DNA from 2 places in the Micromonospora sp. NBC_01638 genome. Region 1 is predicted to be linked to the other one. Evidence: riboswitches for the same ligand, from Rfam matches in the RefSeq annotation. Region 1 holds a riboswitch; the other holds the start of a gene.
What was found. A riboswitch is a leader RNA that binds a small molecule or an ion and turns the genes downstream of it on or off. The one in region 1 is predicted to bind cobalamin.
Positions count from the first base shown of each region.

Region 2: linked by a shared signal. The riboswitch ahead of metE (5-methyltetrahydropteroyltriglutamate--homocysteine S-methyltransferase) and the one ahead of OG811_RS12395 (ABC transporter substrate-binding protein) in region 1 are both predicted to bind cobalamin.

Region 1 covers NZ_CP109273.1:2,613,368-2,617,546, forward strand. Annotated here, with positions in the region: gene OG811_RS12385 (C39 family peptidase) at 1-70, opposite strand, end outside; gene OG811_RS12390 (M14 family zinc carboxypeptidase) at 282-2,159, shown strand; cobalamin riboswitch at 2,301-2,436, shown strand; gene OG811_RS12395 (ABC transporter substrate-binding protein) at 2,522-3,451, shown strand; gene OG811_RS12400 (FecCD family ABC transporter permease) at 3,465-4,179, shown strand, end outside.
Region 2 covers NZ_CP109273.1:6,812,062-6,816,240, forward strand. Annotated here, with positions in the region: gene OG811_RS31625 (ABC transporter permease) at 1-348, opposite strand, end outside; gene OG811_RS31630 (transposase) at 472-723, shown strand; gene OG811_RS31635 (hypothetical protein) at 690-1,022, opposite strand; cobalamin riboswitch at 1,209-1,426, shown strand; gene metE (5-methyltetrahydropteroyltriglutamate--homocysteine S-methyltransferase) at 1,543-3,807, shown strand; gene OG811_RS31645 (ABC transporter substrate-binding protein) at 3,903-4,179, opposite strand, start outside.

The DNA of each region.
Region 1 (4,179 bases):
CGGTGGTGGCGAGCAGGGTGAGCGCGGTGACGCCGGCGAGGGCGGCCGCGCGCAGGCGGGATCTGACCATGAGTGCTCCGCGGTGTCGAGAGGGGCATCGTCGCTGGTCAGTTTCCCGCTTGGCGGGAAGTTTCGCCAGGGGTGGCCGGGTGGAAAAAACTTGCCGCCGGGATGATCGGCTCGGGATGCATTAGGCAACGATCAATATTGATATGACCATGTGGCAGGTGGTGAAGTGTCCTTCACCGAGCGGGATCTCCCGCCCATCGAGGAGGTAGTCCATGGCCCTCCGCACGCCCATCCCTCTCCGCCGCGTCCTGGTGCTCGCCGTCGTCACCGGGCTGGGAATCGTCACCGTCGCCGCCGGTCCGGTCGCCGCCCGACCGGCACCGGACCGCACCGCAGAGCCGGCCGCCGCCAGCTACCGGGTGCTCGGGCCCCGGACCCTCGCCGATCGCAACGCGGTGGCCCGCACCGGAGCCGCCATCGACTACTCCGAACACGGAGTCCTGCACATCTCGGCCACCGCGGGTGAGGCCGCCGCGATCGGCAAGCTCGGCTTCCGACTCGAACCGCTCGCCCCACCGCCCAACGCCGAGCGCGGCGCCGGCGAGATGGGCACGCTGGCCTTCCCGCCCGCCGACTCCAACTACCACGACTACGCGGAACTGACCGCCGTCGTGAACCAGGTCGTCGCCGACCATCCGGCGATCGCCCGCAAGATCAGCATCGGTTCGTCGTACGAGGGCCGCGACCTGATGGCGGTGAAGATCTCCGACAACGTCGGCACCGACGAGAACGAACCGGAGATCCTGTTCAACTCCCAACAGCACGCCCGTGAGCACCTGACCGTCGAGATGGCGATCTACCTGCTCAACCTCTTCACCGACAGCTACGGCGGCGACTCCCGGATCACCAACATCGTCAACAGCCGGGAGATCTGGATCGTGCCGACGGTCAACCCGGACGGCAGCGAGTACGACATCGCCACCGGGTCGTACCGGTCCTGGCGCAAGAACCGTCAGCCCAACAGCGGCTCGTCCAATGTCGGCACCGACCTGAACCGCAACTGGTCCTACAACTGGGGTTGCTGCGGCGGCTCGTCGGGCACCACCTCGTCGGAGACCTACCGTGGCCCGTCGGCGTTCTCCGCACCCGAGACGCAGGCACTGCGCAACTTCGTCAACGGCCGGGTGGTCGGTGGCGTGCAGCAGATCAAGGCCAACATCGACTTCCACACGTACTCGCAGTTGGTGCTCTGGCCGTACGGCTACACCACCGCGAACACCGCGACGGGGATGAACGCGGACCAGTACAACACCTTCGCCACCATCGGCCAGCAGATGGCGGCCACCAACAACTACACACCGGAGCAGTCCAGCGACCTCTACATCACCGACGGGGACAGCCTCGACTGGATGTGGGCCACCCACAACATCTGGGCGTACACCTTCGAGATGTATCCCGGTTCGTCCGGCGGCGGCGGCTTCTACCCGCCCGACGAGGTGATCCCCGCGCAGACCTCGCGCAACCGGGAGGCGGTGCTGCTGCTCAGCGAGTACGCCGACTGCCCGTACCGGGCCATCGGCAAGCAGGCGCAGTACTGCGGCGGTGGTGGTGGCACCACGGTCTGGTCGGACACCTTCGAAACCGCCACCGGCTGGACCATCAACCCGTCCGGCACCGACACCGCCACGGCCGGGGCGTGGGAACGGGGCGCCGCCCAGGCGACCACCTCCTCGGGCGCCAAGCAGCTCACCCCGTACGCCGGTGCCAACGACCTGGTCACCGGCGGGCTCGCCGGTTCGGCGGCTGGTGACTACGACGTCGATGGCGGCGTGACCAGCGCCCGGTCCCCGGCGGTGACCCTGCCGTCGTCCGGCACGCTGACCCTCTCCCTGGCCTGGTACCTGGCGCACGGCTCGAACGCCTCGTCGGCGGACTACCTGCGGGTGAGCGTGGTGCACAACGGCGGCACCACAGCGCTGCTCACCCAGGCCGGCGCGGCGACCAACCGCAACGGCAGCTGGGCGGTGGCGAACCTCAACCTCACCCCGTACGCCGGCCAGTCGGTACGCATCCTCGTCGAGGCGGCGGACGCCTCCGGAGCCAGCCTGGTGGAGGCGGCTGTGGACAACGTCACCATCACCTCCTCCTGATCGGGTGGGGCCCCGTCCCACCCCCCGACAGGGCCCCACCCCCCTCCCACCCCCTCCCGCCCCCTCTCCCCGCGCTGATCTAGGGCATATTGTCGTGATCTGAGATCAACTCACGCCGATATGCCCTAGATCAACAGGCTGGTCTCAGCGATGCGCTACCGTCTTAGCGACCAGTCCGCAGCGAAGCCGGTGCGAAACCCGGCGCTGTCCCGCAACTGTGATGCCCCACCGACGGTGGGGACGAGCCAGGTCGCCTGCGGATCGGTCGCGAAACGCGCTCTCGAGGAAGGGCGCCTCGTGGGCGGGCGTACGAAAGTCCCTGTCGGCGAAGCACCACACTCCTCGACCGACAGGAGGCCCCCATGTTCAGACGTACACCTCGGCTCTTCGCCGCAACCCTCGCGGTCGCCGCGCTCGTCCTCGGCGCCTGCGCCGAGAAGGCCGACGACCAGCCGAGCGCGGGCACCGCAGCCGCCGCCTACCCGGTGACGGTCGGTGCGCTCACCCTCGACAAGCGCCCCGAGAAGATCGTCTCGCTGGCGCCCACCGCCACCGAGATCCTCTTCGCGATCGGTGCCGGCCCGCAGGTGAGCGCCGTCGACGACCAGTCCAACTACCCGGCCGACGCGCCCAAGACCGACCTCTCCGGTTTCCAACCGAACGCCGAGGCGATCGCCGGCAAAAACCCCGACCTGGTGGTGCTCTCCGACGATCGGAACAAAATCGTCGAGCAGCTCGGCAAGCTGAAGATCCCGGTCTACCTGACCCCGGCGGCGACCACCCTGGACGACTCGTATCGGCAGATCACCGAGCTGGGCACGCTGACCGGGCACGCCGACCAGGCCACCGACGTCGCCACCCGGATGAAGGACGACATCGCCAAGCTGGTCAAGGACCTGCCGCAGCGCACCGAGAAGCTCACGTACTTCCACGAGCTGGGTCCGGAGCTGTACAGCGCCACCAGCAAGACCTTCATCGGCTCGCTCTACAGCCAGGCCGGTCTGACCAACATCGCCGACCCCGCTGACGCGGACGGCAAGAACGCTGGCTACCCGCAGCTGTCCCAGGAGTTCATCGTCAACGCCGACCCGGACTTCGTCTTCCTGGCCGACTCCAAGTGCTGCCAGCAGAACGCCGACTCGGTCAAGGCGCGCAGCGGCTGGGCCGGGCTCACCGCGGTGAAGAACAACCAGGTCGTCACGCTGGACGACGACATCGCCTCCCGCTGGGGTCCGCGGGTCGTGGACCTGCTCCGGGTCATCATCGACGCGGTAGCCAAGGTGCCCGCGTGACCGTCTTCCCTCGGTGACCGGGTCACTGTCCGTGGCCCGGTCCGCCGGGCCACAGTCGGTGGCCCGGCCTGCCGGGGTACGCCTGGGCTGGCTGGTCGCCGGGGTGTTCGCGGTGCTCGTCGCGCTCGTCGCCGGGGTGTCGCTCGGCCCGGTGAGCCTGCCACCGGGCAGCGTCGCCGCCGAGCTGCTCAACCTGATTCCGGGGTTGCACCTCGACAGCGGGCTGTCCGAGCGGGAGATCGCGATCGTCACCGAGCTGCGCCTGCCCCGGGTGGTGCTGGGTCTGCTCGTCGGCGGCCTGCTCGCCCTCGCCGGCGGCTGCTACCAGGGCGTGTTCCGCAACCCGCTGGCCGACCCGTACCTGCTCGGTGTGGCCGCCGGCGCGGGCCTCGCGGTGACCGCGGTGATCGCCCTCGGCGGCGCCGGCCGGCAGGGCGCGATCTCCGGGCTGCCGATGACCATCCCGCTGGCCGCGTTCGCCGGTTCGCTGCTCGCCGTGACGATGACCTATGTGCTCGGCGCGGCCGGCGGGCGGAGCGGCTCACCGGCGATGCTGATCCTGGCCGGGGTGGCGGTCTCCGCGTTCCTCTCCGCCGGGCAGACGTACCTGCTGCAACGACACTCCGACAGCATCCAGCCGGTCTACTCCTGGCTGCTCGGCCGGCTGGCCACCGCCGGCTGGCACGACGTGCTGCTGGTGCTGCCGTACGCCGCGTTGACCACCGTGG
Region 2 (4,179 bases), 2.7 Mb from region 1:
CGGCACCAAGCCCGCCAACAGCAGCCCCGCCACCACCGCCATGCTGCCCACCACGATCGGCACACCGGCCCACCACCCCCGGCTGCCGCCCGTGACACGCCGACCGGACGTGCCCGCAGCCACACCACACATCAGCAGGACAAACGCGGCCGTGGCCCACAGCGACACCACGATGCCCGCGATCAGCAACGACACGGCACCCAGTTGGATCGCAGCACGAACAGCAGCGACCAGCACCTGCCGACCGTGGCCCAGCTTCCCGAGGGTCACCACGATCGCCGCCACGAGGGCCAGCACGACCAGCGCAACGCCGAGCTTCGGACCGACCACGAGCATCGTCGAGGACATTCGATCATTGTCCGTCCAGCCCAGCCAGGGGCGCAGGGGCCGCCTCACTAAGGGGCAGGTCGCCAGGACCTGCTCAGCAAAGTCCGCCGCCTCGACCGGCGCATCACCGAGGCAACAACAACCCTGACCGCCGCCGTCACGGCCTCTGGCACCACCCTCACCGAGCTACGCGGCATCGGAAACGTGACCGCGGTGAAGAACCTGGCCCGCGCCGGCGTCGTCGGCAGATTCCGGTCGGAGTCCGCGATCGCCTCGTACTGCGGTGCCGCGCTGACAGACATCTCGCCGACCCGTCCGCCGTGCTGCGCGGCGCACTACTGCCTGGCCCCAGCGGCCCCCCGTCAGCCGCTCGGCGCGAGGGGCACGTTCGTGTAGATCGTGATGCCCTCGCCGGTTCCCAACCTCTGCCACCCGGCAGCGTCATAGAAGGCCGTCGTTCCGGGGATCGTCGGCACGGTCAGCAGCCACGCCGGACGGTCACCAACCAGAGTGTCGAGTAGCCGCCGACCGAGACCACCGCGGCGGGCATTCGGCGCGACAGCAAACTCGCCCACCTCGAAAGGGCCGGACAACCCGGTGATGGCACTGGACCCCAGAACCGAGCGCACCTGACCGTAGGAGCGGTCGCTGGGGAACGGGGTCGGAGTGGTGTAGCCCAACGCGAACCCAGTCACTACAACCCCGCGCAGGGCACTGTCGAAGGATGGCGCTTCGGCTCCGGGCAGGCGCCGTCCATCTCCCCGCCGTAGCGGGCCTCGGTCGGGAGTCCGGGCACCCGGACTCCCGACCGGTCCGGTGCTGGACGGACGACAGGAAAAGCTGCCGATGACTGCGGCCCGGGGAATCAGCTCGCAGGCCGTACGATGGTCGGCAGTGCTGGTTCGCCGCACCATCATGGTGTGGCGTCGTAAGAGGGAACCCGGTGCAAGACCGGGACTGCCCCGCAGCGGTGAGTGGGAACGACAGCCGTCATACGCACTGGACGCGTGAGCGTCTGGGAAGCGACGGCCAGTAGGAGATCGGTTCACGCCGGTCGCGCCCGCGAGTCCGAAGACCTGCCCGCACCGCGTACGCGTCCGCGTACGCCGCCACCGGCCTCTCGGGAGGGCCTGGGCGAGGCCCGGTCGTCAGCCGGTGCCCTGCCGTTCTTCCCGTGTGGTCGAGGGTCGACCTCGAGGGAAGGACACCCGTCTCGTGACCACACCGTTCGGGCTGAGCACCGTGCTCGGCTACCCCCGCATCGGTCCGCACCGGGAACTCAAGCACGCCGTCGAGTCCTACTGGGCGGGCCGGATCGATGCGACCGCTCTACAGGAGACCGCAGCCGGCCTGCGCGCAGAGGTGTGGCGCTCGCTGCGCGACGCCGGTCTGGACGCTGTTCCGTCGAACACGTTCTCGTTCTACGACCAGGTGCTCGACACCACGGTCCTGATCGACGCGATCCCGGACCGTTTCCGCCACCTCGGCCTCGGTGACCTGGACACCTACTTCGCCATGGCGCGCGGTACGGAGCGGGAACCGGCTCTGGAGCTGACTAAGTGGTTCGACACCAACTACCACTACCTGGTGCCGGAGATCGGCCCGGACACGGTGTTCACCGCCCGCCCCGAGAAGGCCGTGCGGGAGTACGCCGAAGCAAAGGCCCTCGGCGTCACCACGCGGCCGGTGCTGGTCGGGCCGGCGACCTACCTCCTGCTGTCAAAGGCCACCGGGAACACCCCGGAGGGGTTCCGGCCGTTTGACCGACTCGATGGCCTCGTCGCGGTCTATGCCGACATTCTCGGCACCCTGGCCGACGCCGGGGTCGCATGGGTCCAGCTCGACGAGCCCGCTTACACCGCCGACCGCACCTCGGACGAGATCGCCGCGCTGCGTGCCGCGTACCGTCAGCTCGGCAGCGTGGAACACCGGCCCCGGCTGTTCGTCGCGTCGTACTTCGGTGACCTCGGAGACGCGCTGCCGGCGCTGCTGGGCACTCCGGTCGAGGCGGTGGGCATCGACCTCGTCGCCGGGCCGGGCAACCTGAAGAGGCTCGCCGCCGCTGGGCCGCTGCGGAACAAGACGATCGTCGCGGGGCTGGTCGACGGGCGCAACATCTGGCGTACGGACCTGCGCGCCGCCACTGCGGCCGGTGCGGTACTGACCGGGCTGGCCGATCACGTCGCGGTGTCGACGTCGTGCTCGTTGCTGCACGTGCCGGTGGACCTGGCCGCCGAACCCGACCTCGACGTCGACCTGCGTGCCCGGCTGGCGTTCGCCCGGCAGAAGGTCGACGAGGTCGTGGCCCTCGGACGCGCCCTACGCGACGGCGTCGGCGTGCTTCCTCCTCCCCCACCCGCCGCACCGGCAGCCTGGCGAAACGACGCGGTCCGAGCCCGCCTCGACGCGCTGCGGCCCGAACACGTACGCCGGGGACCCTACGCAGAACGAGCCGCCAAGCAGCAGGCCCGACTGGACCTCCCACCGCTGCCCACCACCACCATCGGATCCTTCCCTCAGACCCCGGAACTGCGGCAGGCTCGCGCGGCGCACCGGGCCGGTCGGCTCGATGACATCGGCTACGCCGAGCGGATGCGCGCCGAGGTCGCCCACGTCATCGCCGTGCAGGAACGACTCGGGCTGGACGTGCTGGTGCACGGCGAGCCGGAACGCAACGACATGGTGCAGTACTTCGGCGAACAGCTCGACGGGTTCGCCGCCACGGCCAACGGCTGGGTGCAGTCGTACGGCTCCCGGTGCGTACGCCCACCCATCATCCACGGCGACGTCACCCGCACCGGGCCGATGACCGTCGCCTGGTCCACCTATGCGCAGTCACTGACGAACCGACCGGTCAAGGGCATGCTCACCGGACCGGTGACGATCCTGGCCTGGTCGTTCGTCCGCACCGACCAACCCCTCGCCGACACCGCCAACCAGGTCGCTCTCGCACTGCGCGACGAGGCCCGCGATCTGGAAGCCGCCGGCATCCGCATCATCCAGGTCGACGAGCCCGCCCTGCGGGAGACACTGCCGCTGCGCCGGGTCGCGCAGCGCGCCTACCTGGACTGGGCGGTCAGGGCGTTCCGGCTCGCCACCAGCGGGGTCGCCGACGCCACCCAGATCCACACGCACCTGTGCTACTCCGAGTTCGGCGAGGTACTGCCCGCGATCGACGCCCTCGACGCCGACGTCACCAGCATCGAAGCGTCCCGGTCGAAGATGGAGATTCTCGACGATCTGCGCACCACCGGCTACGAACGGGGTGTCGGCCCCGGCGTTTACGACATCCACTCCCCCCGCGTACCGGAACAGGCGGAGGTCACCGACGCGCTACGCCGCGCCGTCGCGGCGGTGCCCGCCGACCGGCTCTGGGCCAACCCCGACTGCGGCCTCAAGACCCGCGGCTACCCGGAAATCGAGCAGGCCCTGACCCGCCTCGTCGCCGCCGCCGCCGATATCCGCAGCACGCTCAGCTGAGCGAACGGTGGGGCGGCGGCCTGCCGCCGCCCCACCGCGGCCCCTGGCAACGCTCCGCCGCCGATATCCGCCTTGACCACTCGGGCACGGCAGCGTCAACCTGCGGCGACGGAAACCCGCCGAGCACGGGAATCCGGACGGCGGGCGAGGATGGCGGCGAGGATCTCCGCGCCGTCGACGACCCTCGGGCCGGGGCGGTTGAAGTAGGCGGGCCCGTCGACCACCCACACCTGCCCCCGCCGCACCGCGGGCAGGTCCGCCCAGCCGGGTTGCGCGGCCGCTACGGACAGCTCGTCGATGGTTCGCTCGGGTGTGAACCCGCACGGCCCGAACACCACCACCTCGGGAGCCAGGTCCGGGACCACCGACCAC